DNA from 3 places in the Bacillus sp. KNSH39 genome. Region 2 is predicted to be linked to each of the others. Evidence: riboswitches for the same ligand, from Rfam matches in the RefSeq annotation. Region 2 holds a riboswitch; each other region holds the start of a gene.
The links. Region 2 has a riboswitch for S-adenosylmethionine ahead of ACUL40_RS21785 (cyclase family protein). Riboswitches for the same ligand answer to the same signal wherever they lie in the genome.
Positions count from the first base shown of each region.

Region 1: another riboswitch for S-adenosylmethionine. It lies ahead of ACUL40_RS27265 (Na+/H+ antiporter NhaC family protein); the one in region 2 lies ahead of ACUL40_RS21785 (cyclase family protein).
Region 3: another riboswitch for S-adenosylmethionine. It lies ahead of ACUL40_RS08785 (hypothetical protein); the one in region 2 lies ahead of ACUL40_RS21785 (cyclase family protein).

Region 1 is NZ_JBQXYO010000001.1:5,300,597-5,306,871, forward strand. Features, by position in the region: gene gltP (glutamate/aspartate:proton symporter GltP) at 1-242, shown strand, start outside; gene ACUL40_RS27260 (DUF402 domain-containing protein) at 311-829, shown strand; SAM riboswitch class I at 950-1,055, shown strand; gene ACUL40_RS27265 (Na+/H+ antiporter NhaC family protein) at 1,150-2,466, shown strand; gene ACUL40_RS27270 (lmo0954 family membrane protein) at 2,648-3,004, shown strand; gene ACUL40_RS27275 (PspA/IM30 family protein) at 3,052-3,714, shown strand; gene liaF (cell wall-active antibiotics response protein LiaF) at 3,821-4,561, shown strand; gene ACUL40_RS27285 (sensor histidine kinase) at 4,561-5,616, shown strand; gene ACUL40_RS27290 (response regulator) at 5,613-6,245, shown strand.
Region 2 is NZ_JBQXYO010000001.1:4,249,310-4,255,584, reverse strand. Features, by position in the region: gene ACUL40_RS21790 (PRK06851 family protein) at 1-978, opposite strand, end outside; SAM riboswitch class I at 1,128-1,240, shown strand; gene ACUL40_RS21785 (cyclase family protein) at 1,326-1,958, shown strand; gene ACUL40_RS21780 (hypothetical protein) at 1,987-2,367, opposite strand; gene ACUL40_RS21775 (ATP-binding protein) at 2,597-3,823, opposite strand; gene ACUL40_RS21770 (hypothetical protein) at 3,961-5,226, opposite strand; gene ACUL40_RS21765 (hypothetical protein) at 5,465-6,133, opposite strand.
Region 3 is NZ_JBQXYO010000001.1:1,740,120-1,746,394, forward strand. Features, by position in the region: gene ACUL40_RS08765 (short-chain fatty acid transporter) at 1-1,335, shown strand, start outside; gene ACUL40_RS08770 (hypothetical protein) at 1,376-1,729, opposite strand; gene ACUL40_RS08775 (NAD(P)H-dependent oxidoreductase) at 1,726-2,301, opposite strand; gene ACUL40_RS08780 (SWIM zinc finger family protein) at 2,325-2,714, opposite strand; gene ACUL40_RS08785 (hypothetical protein) at 2,977-3,234, opposite strand; SAM riboswitch class I at 3,335-3,433, opposite strand; gene ACUL40_RS08790 (hypothetical protein) at 3,565-3,756, shown strand; gene ACUL40_RS08795 (YwiC-like family protein) at 3,787-4,509, opposite strand; gene ACUL40_RS08800 (ECF transporter S component) at 4,692-5,393, opposite strand; gene ACUL40_RS08805 (ABC transporter ATP-binding protein) at 5,366-6,275, opposite strand, start outside.

The DNA of each region.
Region 1 (6,275 bases), 1.1 Mb from region 2:
CAGGTGTACCGGGCGTATCATTCGTTGTATTATTAGCGACACTTGGTACAGTAGGTATTCCACCTGAAGGCTTAGCGTTCATTGCTGGTATTGACCGTATTTTAGATATGGCTCGTACAGCAGTTAACGTTGTAGGAAACTCTTTAGCAGCTGTAGTTATGTCTAAGTGGGAAGGTCAATATGACGCTGAAAAAGGACAAGCTTATTTAAAAGAGATTTCTGAAAAGGGTCAAGCGGCTTAATTATAATATGAACAAGCTCTCACATAATATGTGGGAGCTTTTCTGTATATAGAAGAGGAGCAGACATAATGAAACGAAAATATGGTGACGGTTCTTCGTGGAAGAGACTAATAGAAAAGAGTTATACGGTTAAGCAAGTGGAAGAGGGAATGCTCGGAATACTGGATATAAAAAAGGTGAGAGAGCCTAGTTGTAAAGAATATGATGGTGAAGAACTTTGTATTGCAGCAGATCAGTATACGTGGATTCAATATTTCATAGACGGGAAAAACTTTGCGATTACCGCTATGTTAGATGATCAGAAAAAATTAGTGCAATATTATATCGATGTGGCGAAAGAATATAAAATAGACGATCGTGGTTTACCGTATTTTGATGATTTATATTTAGATGTAGTATTATTATCTAGCGGTAAGGTGTATGTATTAGATGAAGAGGAGCTAGAGGATGCTTATAAAAGTGGTGATGTCACGAAGGAAGAGTATGAGCTAGCATGGCACACTACGAAATGGATATTAGCAACAATAAAAAATAGTGAATTTTATTGGATTTCAATATTGGAAGAAGAAATCGAAAAGTTAAAATGATTGTTGTATTCAAATTTTTGTATAATTACCAAAAAAATCTATACAAAAAATAATTGACTTTTGTTTTGTAAGCGAGTAAAGTTAGGGAAGAAATTATTATTAAAAAATAAATATGAAACCTTCTTATAAAGAGAGGCGGAGGGACTGGCCCTACGATGCCTCGGCAGCGGACTCGATTTCAGAGTGCTGTGCCAAATCCAGCAAGCGTGTGCTTGAAAGATGAGAAGAGTGTTTCTTATAGATGTATAAGACCTCTTCTCATCGGAAGAGGTCTTTTGTTATTCATTAGAAAAAGGTTGAAACTAGGGAGAGATGGTACTTTGAAAGAAACGAGAGGAAATGGTTTAGCTTTATTACCACTTGGAATATTTTTGGCGCTATTTATTGGTTCTGGAATTATTACAGGTGATTTCTATAAATTGCCGATACTTGTAGCGATTTCAATTGCTGTAGGAGTCGCTTTAGTGATGAATCGTAAAGAAAGTTTTAATGTGAAAGTAGAGCGGTTCGCTAAAGGTGCAGGAAATCCGGATATTATGATTATGGTATTAATTTTTGTGCTTGCAGGTGCGTTTTCTGAAACTGCTAAAGGAATGGGCGGAGTAGACTCAACTGTTAATTTAGCGTTAACTATTTTACCGCCAGGATTTATCGTAGCTGGAATCTTTGTTATTGGTGCATTTATTTCATTAGCGATGGGAACTTCAATGGGAACAATTGCAGCATTAGCGCCGATTGCTGTAGGTATTAGTGGTCAAACTGATATCTCAATTGCGCTTGCAATGGCTACTGTTGTTGGCGGAGCGATGTTTGGTGATAATTTATCATTTATTTCAGATACAACAATCGCAGCTGTTCGTTCACAAGGAACAGAAATGAAAGATAAGTTTAAAACGAACTTTTTAATTGTGTTACCAGCGGCTATTATTACAATTGTACTATTAGTAATAGTTACTTCAGGAAGTGACACGCAGATTAAAGCACATAGCTTTGATTGGATAAAGATTTTACCGTACGCAGGAGTACTTATTACAGCGCTACTTGGCTGGAATGTACTTATTGTATTAACTGGTGGAACTGTACTATCTGGTGTTATCGGCCTTATAGATGGAAGTTACACGTTAGAAAGTTTCTTTAAAAGTGTAACGACTGGAATGGGCGGTATGATGGAGTTAGTATTACTTGCTATATTAATTGGCGGTATGGTTGAATTAATCCAATATAATGGTGGTATTCAATATTTAATGAATGTATTAACACGTAATATTCGTTCGAAAAAAGGAGCGGAATTTGGTATTGCTGGTTTAGTGAGTATGACGAATATGTGTACAGCGAATAATACGATTTCAATTATCTTTACAGGCCCGCTTGCAAAAAATATTGCAGATCAATATGAAATAGATCCTCGTAAATCAGCGAGTGTATTAGATCTTTTCTCATGTTGTGTGCAAGGATTAATTCCGTACGGTGCCCAAATGTTAACGGCAGCAGGATTTGCAGCGTTATCTCCGGTTGAATTGTTGCCATATGCATTTTATCCAATCTTAGTTGGAGTATGTGGGATTGTTTCTATTTTAATTGGGTTTCCAAGGTTTTCGAAAGTAGCTGAGAAAAAAGAGTATCATAAAACAGCTTAATTTAATATGAATGTTAGTAATTAAAAAACGTGCAGAGAATAGACTCTGCACGTTTTTTTGCGTAAAGGGCTGAATATGACTCGGTCTTAAGTCTGAGTTAAAAACGGTTCTTAAGCTCGTTATGGAAAGATGAAAAAATAGTTAAGATAAGAGTATCAAATCGAAGGGAGGCAAGCACAAGATGAAACAATTTCTAGCGTTTATCGCAGCCGGTATTTTGGCTTTAATTGCTCTTGGTAGTCTTGCTGGTATTGTAGGATTCGCAATCGGAGCAGGAGTTGTATATTGGAGCTATAAATCATTTGTGCGAGCTAAATCATTTTTTGGAAAGTTAGCTTGGGGTATTGTTGGTTTAATCGGTTTATCCATTGCACTTTCTCATTCGCCAGCATTAATCGGTATCGCTGCTTTAGTGGTTTTATACTACGGATACCGTGAGTGGAAAAAAGAAAAAGATGTAGTTGTTGAATCTGCTCCAGAAAGTTCTAAACCATATAGTAACTTTGAAGATGAGTGGAACAAATTAATGAAAAACTAAAACAATAAATCAAATTATAAATAAAGTAGAAGAGAGGAAGATTTATAATGAAACAATCTTTATTCGGACGTGTACGCGATGCAATTTTAGCTGATTTTCATAACGTGTTAGATGAGAAGGAAAGAAAAAATCCAATTGCGATGTTAAACCAATATTTACGTGATAGTGAGCGTGAAATAACAAAAATTGAGAAGTTAATTGAGCGTCATAAAACATTAAAATCTAATTTTGCTCGTGAGCTTGAGCAAGCACGTTATTTCGTTAATAAAAGATCAAAGCAAGCTATCATTGCTCAAGAAGCAGACGAACTACAATTGCACGAACGTGCGTTAGAAGAGGTAGCTTATTATGAAGGGCAAGTAACTCGATTAGAAGAAATGTATGCAGGTGTTGTAGAGCAAATTGATGAGTTAGAGCGTCGTCTTTCTGAAATGAAAAATAAATTAAAAGAAATGCACGCAAAGCGCATGGAACTAATGGCACGTGAAAATATGGCACATGCAAATCGTCGTATGAATACTGCGATGCATAAAATGGATGAAAATAATCCGTTCTTACGATTTGAAGAGATTGAAGATCATATTCGTGACTTAGAAACTCGTATGAATGAAGAGCATGAGCGTGACACGTTTGATATGAAAATTGCAAAACTTGAGCGTGAAATGAAAGAAAAGAATGATGTATCGTTAACGAAAGAGTTAACAAAATAATAGTAGTATATTATAAAACAGGCTTATGATATAGTGATAGGAGAAAAGGTGTTGGAAAGCAATGCCTTTTCTTCTATGTATATGTGACAAGAAGGGGGGAGCTGAAATGAAGAAACATTTTTCAAAGACACAATTAATGGGGATGCTCCTCATCATATTTGGATTCGGTCTTTTTCTTGATATGATACTTGGACATTTTGAACCAGGTGGTCTCATTTTTGCATTTATTATGCTTATGTTTGGAAGGCATTATCGTAAAAAGAATCGTTATGTACGGGGAAATGTATTTTTATTTGTTGGTGGTATCGTATTTTTATTTTTCTTATTTTCATCAGCAGCATTTGTTCTTGTCGTATTTGCTTGTTTAGCTTTAATTGGTTATCAATTGATTCAACAAGGACATCAGCAAAAAGCAATGAAGGTTGAAATTAAAGAAAAAGGGATTATAGACGAAGAGAAGCAAATATATCGTACAGAAACATATTTGAAAAATATGTTTGTAGGCAATGTACGAATGATGGATCATATTTATGAACTTGAGGATATTAATGTTCAATATGGTGCTTGTGATGTGGAAATAGATTTAACAACTGCTATGATTCCAGAAGGGGAAACGGTAATTGTTATTCGGGGTGTCGTTGGTAATATTCGTTTATATGTGCCATATGATATTGAACTTTCTTTAAATCATTCTGTTATTGTCGGACGTGTGCTCTTGCCAGGTCATGAAGAGACAGGGTTTAACCGCAATGTTACATTTAGAACAGAGCAGTATAAAGAGGCTCCTCGTCGTATTAAAATTATTTCTTCGCTTGTCGTAGGCGACACGGAAGTGAGGAAAGTATAATGAAGAAACAAAAAAATATTTCGTGGATGTATATTCGTTATTCTATGTTGTCCTCAGTTAGTATCGCACTCATTTGTACAATTGTATATGTATGGAAAAGCGAGCAACAAGTGTATGATTTATTATGGAAGGAATCCATCGCTTCTGTTCCAATTGGCTTGTTTATTATGACTACAAGTTTACTTATCGGGGGAATTGTAGGATATGCAATCGGTTATTATATAGAGCAGCGTATACAAGGATTAAATACTTTTCTATTTGAAGTAGAGCGAGGGAATTTTCCGAGCGATGTTTCGTTTACTGCAGATGATGAATTTCATGAAGTGGAACGAAAAGTAATCGTTCTGGCTCGTCGATTAGAGGAGCAAGCTGGACTCTTTCAAAAAGTAACGAATGAACGAGCTCATTGGAATGAAGAGATGAGACAAGAAGCGATTTCTCAAGAAAGGCATCGTTTAGCAAGGGAGTTGCATGATTCAGTAAGTCAGCAGCTTTTCGCAATGTCGATGATGATGTCAGCGATTAATGAACAAATAACTGAATTTCCAGAGGTGACAAAAAAACAATTGCAACTTGTTGAAAATATGGTTGTAAATGCTCAATCAGAAATGAGAGCATTGCTCCTTCATTTACGTCCTGTACAATTGGAAGGTAAGAAACTGACAGAAGGTATAGAGGAATTATTAACGGAATTATCGCGAAAACAACATATGAAAATTGAATGGCTTATTGAGCCAATAGAATTAAAAAAAGGTGTAGAAGATCATTTATTCCGTATTGTGCAAGAAGCGTTATCAAACACGTTGCGACACGCGAAGGCAAAGAAAACAGAAGTGCGCCTTCGAAAAATTGATCAATATGCGATTTTAAAAATTATTGATGACGGCGTTGGGTTTGAAGTAGGCGTTAATAAGGCAGGTTCATATGGCCTAAGATCGATGCAAGAGCGTGTTCATGAAATTGGTGGGACACTCAAGGTGCTTAGTTTCCCGGCCAAAGGTACACAAATAGAAGTAAAAGTACCGATTATGATTGAGAGAGGGGGAGAAGTATGATAAAAGTATTGCTTGTCGATGATCATGAAATGGTTCGTATGGGTGTATCGGCATATTTATCTACACAGCCAGATATTGAAGTAGTAGGGGAAGCTGAGAATGGACGAAAAGGATCAGAGTTAGCATTGCAATTAAGACCGGATATTATTTTAATGGACCTTGTTATGGATGAGATGGATGGTGTCGAAGCAACACGTGCTATTATTCAAGAATGGCCAGAAGCAAAAATTGTAGTTGTAACAAGCTTTTTAGATGACGAAAAATTGTATCCTGTTATTGAGGCTGGGGCGACCAGTTACTTATTAAAAACATCAAGAGCAAGTGATATTGCTGATGCTGTACGAGCTACTTATGATGGAGAAACAGTATTAGAGCCGAAAGTTACCGGGAAAATGATGTCCCGTATGCGTCAAAAGAAAGAGCAACCTTTGCATGATGATTTAACGGAAAGAGAGTTTGAGATTTTGTTATTAATTGCAGAGGGAAAAAGTAATCAAGAGATTGCGGACGAGTTATTTATTGCACTGAAAACGGTAAAGACACATGTGAGTAATATATTAAATAAATTGAATGTAAGTGACCGTACTCAGGCGGTTATTTATGCATTTAGGCATCAATTAACGAAGTGATAAAGTGAAACTTTAATCAGTGGGGAGGTT
Region 2 (6,275 bases):
TGCTTTCGCTAAGAAAGACATCGCCTCATTCATTTTTGCTTTATATTGAATGGAGACATCACGAATTTCCTTCGCATATTTCTCATCCGTCCCTGGCGTAACAATAAGGGCATACATATCAATAATTTCATCACCCTCGCGACTTGGAAAATATTCATGTGGTGCGGTGCTATCAAAAATTGCAAATCCTAATTCTCTTACGATAACCATATCAAGACTATTCGGGTCAAATCCGCAATGATATACTTCAACTTCAAACCCTTTTTCTTCAGCTGCCTTAGCTAACTTTTTGAGCATCGTTGATTTTCCAGAGCCTGGGCGCCCTTTTATAAAATAACGATGTGGTAACCCTTCTGTTAAATTAGGAACAAAATCAACTGCTCCTTTCGGTGTAGCAGCTCCTAAAAAACGATGTTTTACAAGCGATTGTCTCCCGCTTTTATCTGCAAATAATTTCTGGATTAGCTGATTGGTTAGTTCATTTGCTTTATTAAAATCTATATTATCAATATATATCTTCTCCCACTCATCATGTATAACCAATGCCTCTTTAAAACGTGCGTAAGCAGACTGAAAAGCTTTGCTTGCTTCTGAAACAAATCTTTCAATTTCTAACTTCTGCTTTCTTAGTTTATCTGAGTCCCAAGCAATTCCTAAATTTATATACTCTTCAACAACTCCTGGCATTTTTGGCTCAATAACATGCGGCGATGTCCCATCAACAATTCCTACTTTTAATTTTGGGATAATTACACCATCAACCGATTTATTATCAGAAGAACAATGTAAAAATTCAATATCATATCCTTTTTCAATCCATTCACGACCTATTGCCTTTATTAAAGAAGATTTTCCCGTTCCTGGGCCACCCTTTAAGATAAATAATCTGTCTAATCCTTTTAAATTCTCTTCGTATAAATTGTGAAATCCCCTAGCTGTATTACCACCAGCATAATAATTTAATACATTTCCTGTCACTGCACTCACTCCTTCGCAGCATTCTATTTACATAAGCTACAATATGCGAGCAGCTTTATTTGGGTGAATACCTATTTTGTATTGCACGCAAAAAGGAAATGAATTACAATTTAACTATCGGAAAATTCCGATTTTAAAAACTGAATACTTCTTTATCAAGAGAGGCAGAGGGACCGGCCCTTTGAAGCCCAGCAACCTCAGTTTATACAAACTGAATAGGTGCTAATTCCTGCAAAATGCAATGCATTTTGGAAGATAAAACTCAACTAGCATGTAAAGCTCATCTTTCTTGATACTGAAGGATGAGCTTTTTATTATTTGAAAAACATATATTGGAGGTATGTAAAATGAAAGTAATTGATTTATCACAAACATTTGAAAATAATATGTCTCAATTTCCTGGAACACCTAAAATACAACTAGAAGCTGTTACAAGTGTTGAAGAATCAGGATATCAAGTTACAGATTTTCATTCTGTCGTTCATGTTGGCACGCATTGTGATGCTCCTGCGCATTTTATTTCAGGCGCAACGACCATCGATCAATTACCGCTGGATCAATTTGTAGGTGAAGCTGTTCTTATAGATGTAACACATATTCAAGAGCGAAAATTACCTAAGACAGTATTGCATAATACTGACATAAAAGAAGGTGATATTGTTATTTTTCATTCTAATCTATCCACAAAATGGAATACAGAAGCTTATGAGAAGGAAGCATTTTATCTTTCTGAAGAATTAGCTAAAGAACTAGTGCGATTAAAAGTAAAATCTATCGGTTTAGATTTCATTTCTCCTGATGAAGTCACAACAGAAACATCACCGATTCATCACATATTACTAGGGAATGATATTTACTTAATTGAAAACTTAACAAATCTAGATGCTATCGAAGCAAAACGTTTCTTTTTCTCAGCAGCACCTTTAAAAATTAAAAATAGTGACGGTGCTTTCGCAAGAGCATTTGCTGTTATTTTTTAAACATAGCCTATAAAAAAAGCAAAGGCCACTACTGGTCTTTGCTTCTATATTTTCTATTTAAATTAAGAAAGAATTGTTCCACACGAGGACGCACCCAAGCTAAACAATCTATCTCTTTCTTCTTTGTGCAAGCTATCTCTTCTCCATCTACCATTTCAACAAGTTCTAGTTCTAACAGTTGCCTCGTGAATGCTAACATATTCACTTCTTCGGATGGATACTCTTCTTTTAATTTCTCCTCAATTTCCCCCAATAAAAAACCGTCACGCATCATTGCCAATGCATCAATCCAAAGTGGCGGCATTTCATATTTTTCTCCTGTAATTGTATCTTTTACAATATAATTCTTTTGCTCTTTTCGAAATTGAATCGTGTGTAAACATACAGTCGAATTTAATGTTAATTCCATCATACCACCTCTTTCATAATATCTGCATAGAAAAAAGGATGCGTGTGCACCCCTTCTTATCTTTTCATAACACTACTGAACCGCTACATGAGCAATCAATCTCATGTCGATATTTTCCTCCATTATAAACGAAGTATTTTATAAAAAAAACCCTTCTTGAAACATTTTATAAAATGTTTATATTTACACAACAAGAACACTTTTCTGAAAAATCTTTTCTCCCAATACATTAAAAGGTCGGCAAAAAAATTTCTACTTTCGTTCCTACTCCTACACTACTTTGGATCGTGATACTCCCTTGATGTTCCTTAATAATTTTATATGTAATCATTAATCCAAGTCCTGTACCAGTCTCCTTTGTTGTGTAAAACGCCTTGCCAATTTTTTCTAACTTCTCATTCTCTATACCAAATCCTTGGTCTTCAACAGAAATACACAAATGTCCTTGCGTTTTTTGATATGCACGGATATGAATTTCTCCACCCTCTGGCATTGATTCTATTCCATTTTTAATGATATTTAATAACACTTGTTTTAATTGCTTATCATCACCGTTTATAACCGGTAAATTCCCATCTACTTGTAAATGACATTTAACTCTATATTGCGTTGCATAACTTTCCATTAGATGCACAACATATAGAAGGATGTCTCGTATATTACACCTTTCATAATTTGTTGGCTTTGGTTTTCCTAACAACATCAATTCACTAACAAATCCATTGACTCTTTCAATTTCTTGTAGCATAATGTCGTAGCTCATCGTATCAGTTGGATTTCTTTCTTTTTGCATTTGCGTAAACCCTTTTAACGCTGTTAACGGATTTCGAATTTCATGAGCAATTGTTGTAGACATAGTCCCAATCACAGCTAAATTTTCCGTCTCTTTCATATTGTTCATCATTTCAACCACTGTTCTTACATAAGATTGAAATCGTTTTAATAAAGAATGTGAAATAATGAAATAAAATACACATAAAACAAGTGGAATTATCACTTTTAAATCTTGTAATAGCAATGTGAAAAATACGTACTTTCCAATTACACTAAAGGACACTAAATAAAAGTATTTTCTATTCACGAAAACCGGGGCAAATAAAATTAATAACATTTCTACCATACTGCCATGTTCAAAAGGTCTATCCGTTCGTAAATAAATCATTAAATTATTCACAAGATTGATAAACATGTACCCAAATAAAAATAAATATTTTACAGAATATACATACCCTCTTTTTTGAAGATATATAGAAATAGGAAATAATGCTATTACAAATATAGGCACACCTATCCCAAGACTACCTTCTGGCCAACCTACCGCTGTTCCACTAATATTCATAGCAGGATATACAAAATAATATATAGCGTCATATAAAAAGAATATAATATAAAATAATAATATAAATACCTTTAAGGCTCTTCTTTCTTCATAAATCAAGCTCTTGTATTTATTCATATAAAAACTCCCCTTGATCGATACAAAAAACTTTCATTGTTATCTCCTTAAAGTATAAGTATGAAATTGCTTTCAGGGCAATATTTAACCTTATAATACTGAAAGGAAGGAGATCTCTCCTTCCTTTTGGTAACAACTTACATCCATCTTACCCTGTCATGTAACAATCCATCCGTAAAATTATTATGCCCTATTACAAAATCCTTCATATATAAATTTAAATACTCACCGTACTTACTTTCTGTATTTAATAACAACTCCTCAACGTAATAAGCACCTTGTTCAAATTGATCTAAAAGTAAACTGGACAAGCCCGCATAAATCCCGCACCCTACCTGAAAATACGTTGCATTCGTTTTATATTTACGAAAAACTTGGCTACTATTCATCACATTATACATATATGTCTCACTATTTTCATAAACGAGTAACACACCGACCAAGTCCTCTCCAGCAACCTCTTCTTCCGCTGGATTAAACACTTTACGATTCCAGTTCCATAAATCTTCTACTTGATCTAAGTTCTGTCTAATTATATTTGTTGTATACTCATTAATTCGGTAAAGAAAACCAACTTCCATATTAAAGTTTTTCCCTAAAATTAATACTTCCTCATGTGGCATTAAACAACCATAGAATTCTTTTTCTCCTAACTTCACTTTATACTCTGAAGCATATACATCTTCATAAAAGTAAAGAGGACGATGATGGCTCATATACATCGGATAACTCCAGATTGCTTCATCTAAAAATCGCTCTACTGCCCATGAAGCATAAAGTGTATGTGGCTTTATAAGTGCTGTATCATTCAAAAATGACGTGTCATGTTCTACAATATAACATGCTCTTGGCCTTTCATTTGGTCGTTCCTTCATAAGTTCAACAACCATCCATTGAACAACACCTGGATTCATACCTGAACCTATAATCGCTTTTGTATTTGTAAATTTCTCTTTCTCCTTCTCAAACCTTGTATATCTTTCCGTAAGCTGAAAGCCAATTAAGCTATCGTCCTGATCTACTGCCTCATTTTCCAAGGCTGAGTTAATATAACAAATTCCTAGTTCATTACAGCAGCTTAATACTCTAATTGTATCTGCCCCTGAAACATCAATCACAACACTCGTTCTTTTTTCTTTTAAATGTTGTTTAAATTCCACTACATTTTGAAGGTTTATTTCATATAAATATAATTGACCTTTCAGATTCGAAAACAACTCATCATAATAAGTCCTATCTTTTTGTTTTATATCCACCAAATGAAATTTGGCATTCTTTAATACTTCATAAATTGGATCTTTTTCATTTGCTATCGCTTGATTTAAAATTGCTAAAACTGCTTTTGCTGCTCCACCAGCACTACCAAGCAATGTAATTGATAACGAATTCGGAAACTGCTCCACAAACAAAACCCCTTTAATAAATTAGTTGAGCAGCTCCTCCTCAAAAAATAAATTGAATATATAATAAGATAGCTCGTACACAATGTTTATAAGTTAGTGCAAAGTTACCTTTTAAAAAATCACACTATACTATGCTTATATTCAATTCATTTTCCCCTCATCTCCAAATTAAACTAAAACAAATAGGCTCGACCTTTTCTTCTGCATATAAAAGAAAAAGCCAGCCCTTTCAACTAGCTTACGGACAATGGACAGATTTTACATGTTGAATATTTACATACATTTTCGCATCACGTGCTTTTGATATTTCAATATGACCTTCATCAATTTTCGCCATTTTTCCAATTTTATTGGACTCCTCACCTAAATCAAACACCATAATTTTCCCAGCCATTTTAATAAGCTGTTCTTCAAACGTTCGAGCTAACGTAATATTTAACGGATTCACGGGGAGTTCATTTTTATTGAGGGCATAAGGCACTTGATTTTCTTTATACGGAATTAACCATTTCAAGTGTTTTAAAGATATATATACAGTTTTATAAACTGGACTATAAAAAACAATATAATCGTTCATCACACTTGTAACATAACCATGTATTGGAGCATTTCCGGCTACATAAATTTCCGTAAAAATCCCTTTAGATGTACTTAATACTTTCCTCAAAGAAATTGAAGGAGACTCTCTCTTAATTACAGAATCCACATCTGGTTTTGAGATTTCTTCATCATTTGATCTTAAAAACTTATAATATTGTACATGATATAAAGATATATATACGTAGTCTTGTCCATTGTAAAGAACAACGATATCATTTCCTACATCAATTAATACACCTTTAAATCTTTTTTCACCGATTAATTTAACATATATATTTTCTCCAATACTTTTGTTTAACTCATTCATCTATATCCTCCTTCCTACGAATTTCTTCTTATCTGTCTTCCATTTCTAAAAAAATAATCAGGGCAAAGTTCTGTTTTAATAGTAAGTAATTCCTTTTCATACTATCGAAATAAGAAATTGTTCTTCTCTTTCCCTCATAATG
Region 3 (6,275 bases), 2.5 Mb from region 2:
TTTACAAATGGTTGCGTCGCCTTAGTGCAACGCTTCTTACCAGAACCGTTTATTTTATCATGTTTACTAACTGTTTTCGTTATCTTCTTTGGTATGTTTGCGACTCACCAAACACCTGTAGAAATGATTAATCACTGGGGTAATGGAATTTGGGGACTCCTCGCCTTTTCTATGCAAATGGCACTTGTACTCGTGACTGGATCTGCTTTAGCAAATGCTCCTCTTATTAAAAAAGGATTAACGAAAGCTGCCAGACTACCAAAAACAACTGGACAAGGCATTATTGCCATTTCAATTGTAAGTTTACTCGGTGCATACATAAACTGGGGCTTTGGAATTGTTGTATCTGTTTTATACGCAAAAGAAGTGGCAAGGCAGCTGGACGGATTAGATTATAGACTAGCAATCGCCTCTTCTTACTCTGGATTTCTCATTTGGCATGCCGGTCTTTCTGCCTCTATCCCTCTTACGTTAGCAACAGGCGGTGAAACGTTAATTAAAACGACTGCTGGAAGTATTAAAGAGGCGATTCCAATAACAGAAACGTTATTCTCACCATACGCTCTCGTTCCAGTTATTATTTTTCTCATTACGATGCCTCTCATTAATAAAGCGATGCACCCAGATGAAAAACATACGATTACAGTAGATCCTAGCGTGTTCCATGAAGAAGCTGCTGCTCAAGAAGTAGAAAAAAATACGTTCGCTGAAAAGATGGAAAATAGCATTATTATTACACTTTGCGTTGGATTGTTAGGTCTCATTTATATTTTCAATTACTTTTATACGAAAGGATTTAATCTTACTCTCGATATCGTGATTTTTATGTTATTAATTGCTGGACTTATTTTCCACCGCACTCCGATTCAGTATATTCGCGCTTTTTCAGACTCTACGAAAAGTGCCTCTGGCATTTTACTTCAATTTCCGTTTTACGCAGGAATTATGGGCATGATGATTGGAGCAAATAGTGAAGGACTTTCACTTGGAGGAGCTATTTCTAATTTCTTTATTAGCATTTCAAACGAATCAACTTTCCCGCTCTTTACTTTTTTAAGTGCTGGTATCGTTAATATTTTCGTTCCATCTGGTGGCGGTCAATGGGCTGTGCAAGCACCAATTATGATTCCAGCTGGCGCTGAACTTGGTGTACCTGCTGCAAAAACAGCAATGGCAATTGCATGGGGCGATGCTTGGACGAATTTAATTCAACCTTTCTGGGCATTACCAGCATTAGCGATAGCTGGTTTAGGTGCTCGTGACATTATGGGATTTTGTGTTGTGAACTTACTATATGCGGGTTTTATCATTAGTCTATGTTTCTTATTTATTTAAACAAAAAGCTAGTTTTATACTAGCTTTTTTACATAATAAATCACTTATTTCCCACGCAATTTATAATCTTCTCCCACTCTAACTCCGTAAGATGTAATGACTCAAATGCAAAAAAATCTTCGCAAATTTTTCCGATCAGGTGTGGATGTTCCCTCAAAAAATTCCACTGTAACGCTTTAGGAAGAAAATATGTTTCATATTCTTTACTTCCCCTTACTACCTGATCAACTTCTCTTTCACAAATTCCTCTTATTAAATAATCATTTCTTAACTCTATTTGAATTTGCTGAAATGTTTCGCTGCATTTTTTCAATTGAAGTAAACACGTAACATACTTCCGAAAAAGTTCGCCATCATACTGAACACAGTTTATAATACGATCGACTTCATTCATAATGCACGAGCCTTTTCTTCTATTTGTAATAACCATTTCTCACGCTTTGATACTTTACTCGTTTTCACAGATTGAAACACTGACCGTTTTATATCGCGAATGCCACAAAAACGTAAAATACCTCTCTTCATCATAATCCAATCTGCTGATCGATATAACAATGCGACGTACCATAGAGGCGAGTCTAACGTATTAATAACCCATGCTTTTTTCCCTTGCAATAATCCTTTCGGCAGAGCCCCTTCATATTTATAAGCAAATCCAGCTACGAAAATACGATCGATAAATCCTTTTAAAATTGCTGGCATCCCCCACCACCATATTGGATAGATGAATAGAAGTGTATCTGCTTCTTCTACTAACGTTCTATACCGAGCTGTTTCCTCTTCATTTACTAAATCGCGTCTTTTCTTCTCTTCATTAAATACGAGGACTGGATCAAATTGTTCTTTGTATAAATCAAGTACGGTAACTGAATGATTTGTTTCCTGTAGTCCTTTTTGCACATGATTGAAAATCGCCGCGTTAAAACTTGAAGGGTTAGGATGAGCATATATAATTAGTACGTTCACTACAAAACAACTCCCTCTATACGTTAAAGTTTCTCCTTCTTTAATAACTTCTCTACAATTTGTACGTTTTTCGAACTTTGCAACAATCGATTTAATAATATAAGTAACTCTTCTTTTTCTAAATCTTTCAGTTTCTCTTTAACTGCACTCTCACCAGCACCTTGCATATCATAAACAACTGCCACCATATGTTTACAATAATTTTCATAGGGACACTCACAGTTACTTTCTGAAAAATCTTCGAGATCGATAACTACTTCATAATTCCTTGCATTTCCAGTAACGAAAGCAAACACTTTTTTATCTTGTATTTCAACATCTTCTACATGCCCACCTTCATAATATTCATATCCCTTATCTACAATGTACTTTGGGATCCATTTCGTTATATCTTTTAATAAGTAAGCGTACATAATTGTACCCCTTCCTTTAATTCCCTTTTGACTTCAAAAATCCTGCATGTTATTCTAATTACTGTTAAGTAGCAAGTCTACGTGACAAAACGACTGACACCTATTCGGCGAAGGTGTCTCTTTTCATTTGCAGCCGATATGAATTGCCTCTTTCAGGCACATTCAATTTTTGACACTACACACTCAACACCATTCCCTGTATCAGGCTGCTTTAGCAGTCTTTTACTCTACATACTCCGTTATTTTAAGAAAAAAAGAGAGCTTAGCTCCCTTTTCTCGCCTTATACAATACCCCTTTTTCAGCATAGAGATATTCATCAGCTAATGTAATTTTCCCATCCAGTTTTAGTTCGTCTAATAATCTTGATAAATAAAATTGATGCAACATCTTTTTCGTGAATTTTCCTTCATGATGCGAAACGATATGTTCTTGAATATCTAACAATGATATCGGCTTATCTTGCTCTATCATATATTCATAAACTGTACTACGCAGTTTTACGTATTTTTCGAGTGTCACAGTAATGCGCAACCCCTTTCTTCTTAATATAAATTTTCGTAATCGGTTTTTTTGCAATAAAAAAACCTCTCCGATAAGAAGAAGTTACGTATATATCTTCGTCTTATCTCCCAGAACAAATATGTTCTGCTGGAATTAGCACCTGCATCGCGGTTGCTGGGTTTCATCGGGCCAGTCCCTCCACCTCTCTGGATAAGAAAATATTCACTTAATTCTTACTATACGTAATTCCACTTTAATTGTCAAACAAATATAATAAATATAACAAATTATATTTTCTTCCTTACTGTTCATACTACCCATATACGAACATGCAAGGAGGATTATGAAATGCATCAAAATGCTCGCGGATATGTACAAGATTCTTTTCAATCATTACAAGAAGCTAAAAATTGTTTAGAAGAAGCGCTCGAAACAGTTGAAAAAGATTTTAATCGCGCTCGTATTGAACAATCACTTTATGCTGTTGAACAAGCTATTCAACGTTGCGAGTACACCGTTCACATTTTAGAAAAAGATTAAAAACTTCCCATCAATTGATGGGAAGTTTTTTCAAATGGCATACTTCATAATTATTGCCGTTATGATTAAAAAATATACAGAATTAGCAATTTCTAAAATTCCTACTTTTTTAATAGAAATTTTTTTGCCATACAACACAATTGCTCGAATGACACTTGGTATAAAAATAAGAGAACACCACGGATTAATCACAAATATGATTATCGTTAATACGATATGATATCCCCAAGATATAAGACGATACTTCGGGTTATTTTTTTCACGAATCATCGTTTTCACATAGAACGTACTACCTAAAAAGTATAAAAATGAAATAAGCGCAATGAATAATGCTGTATGATCGATTTGCTTCATTGAAAAGGAATAACTAATTAACCCACCGATACAAAACACAATAATCGCACAAATATCATTTAATAGTGCTCTTTCATTTTTTTGACGAGCGTAATACATATTCACTATAAATAATGGAATCATTACTATTACGAATAAAAGAATTCGCCACTCATATAATAAAGAAATCATCCCAAATAGGAACGCAATAAGAAAATAAATAATGGCAACTTGTAAAAACTCTTTTTTTCGTCTTTGCTTTATGTACGTAAGAAATGGGTACGTAGCTAAATAGATAAAGAACCACGCTAAAAACAATGGAATATGATAAATAGTAGGTTTCCCAAGTATGACACTTAATAAAAAAGGAATAACAAGCATGGCCCATGCACCATGTTGCTTCGGAATAACTAACTTCATTAACTATACACCTCCCTTTTGAAAAAAGTTCTCACCTACAATTATACAAATAATTTTATATAATAGCGGATGCATATTGAATCGATTTTTTGACAAAAAAATGCTCCTTACATTATGTAAGAAGCATGAAAGAGGCAAACGAATATGTAAGTCGCGACCCTACCTTATATGAGTATGCTTTTCTATGTCACGTTATGCTCATCTAATATACCGTATTTCTTTTTAAATCTTGTAAGAATCGTAATCCATGAAGTACTAAATAGTAATAAGAAAATAACATTCGAAATCGCATGGCTCAAATCAAAGTAAAAACTTGCGATATAATACGAAATGACAGTTTCCCATGTTGCTTCTCGTATAAAACCGAGAAGGCCCCAGAAATTCATAATCCAGCCAAATAAAAAGCCAACAATTACTCCGTAAAGAAGTCTCCCCCATAGCTTTTTCATAAAAAATGTATTACGAAGTAAACCTGCTATAAAACCAATCATGCCCCACGAAAACATTTGCCACGGTGTCCATGGACCTTGTCCTAAAAAAATATTAGATACGATTGCTGCTGTAGCACCAATCATAAAACCAGTTTCACTTCCAAATACAATTGCAGAAACGATAATGACAAAAGAAGTTGGTTGTACACTTGGTAAAATAGAAAATGGCACCCGGCTTACTGCTGCAATTGCCGCTAATACAGCAACGAGAACAATTTCACGTGAAACAAACGCCTTTCTTTCAAAACGGATATAGAAAGGTAACATAATAACCGCTAATAGAAACAAACTACTTAACATGTAATAACCGTCCATGACAAGTGTCGTAAAAAGCAATGTGCCGATTATTACTGCAAAAATACATATTATGAATGCAACATATCGTTTGGACACGCTTCGCACACATCCTCCCATGTTAATGCATATGGCAATTCTTTTCGAATGAATCGATTAATAGATGTTGTATAAAAGAAGTTGCCGCTAAAAAATTCTTTCGGTGCATCATTCATAATGACTGTTCCATCAAATAACATCATACATTGATCCACGTATTTCGCTGCAAACTCAATATCGTGCGTTGCCATTACAATTGTTGTACCTTCTTTTTGCAGCTTCCTAAATAGTTCTCCTACTCTTTCTTTCTTCCATGGATCCAATCCCTTTGTCGGTTCATCAAGTAATAATATCGTTGGCTTTGATAATAACGTCGTACATAACGCAAGTAATTGTTGCTCTCCTCCGCTACAATCATGCGGATGGCGTTCTTTAAGCGAGTACAACCAAAACTGTTTTAGCGTATCTTCTGCTATTTCTTTTCCTTGTTCTCCATATAATTCACGCGCACGTTCATAAACCTCGTCCCATACTGTATCAAATGTAAAATGGTAATACGGATGCTGCGATACATACCCAATACTTTTAAACCGTTCTTTCGAATCGATTTTATGTACCACTTTTCCGTTCCACTTTACTTTTCCTCTTCTCGCTTTTTGTAATCCTGCTAAAATCGTTAACAGTGTAGACTTACCTATACCGTTCTTCCCAACGAGCGCTACCCATTTTCCTTTTTCAATCGAAACTGATAAATCACGTAAAATAAGCGGACTATTTTTTTCATATTGGAACGAAATATGCTCTGCGCTTAAAATTACCTCTTGCTTTTCACTTTGTGCTATTGGGTCATTTACATATGATATCGCTGCAAAATCATTCATTTTCATTTGCGCCTCTCGCACTGTAAACGGAATATCTCTCACATTCCACTCTAAAAATAGC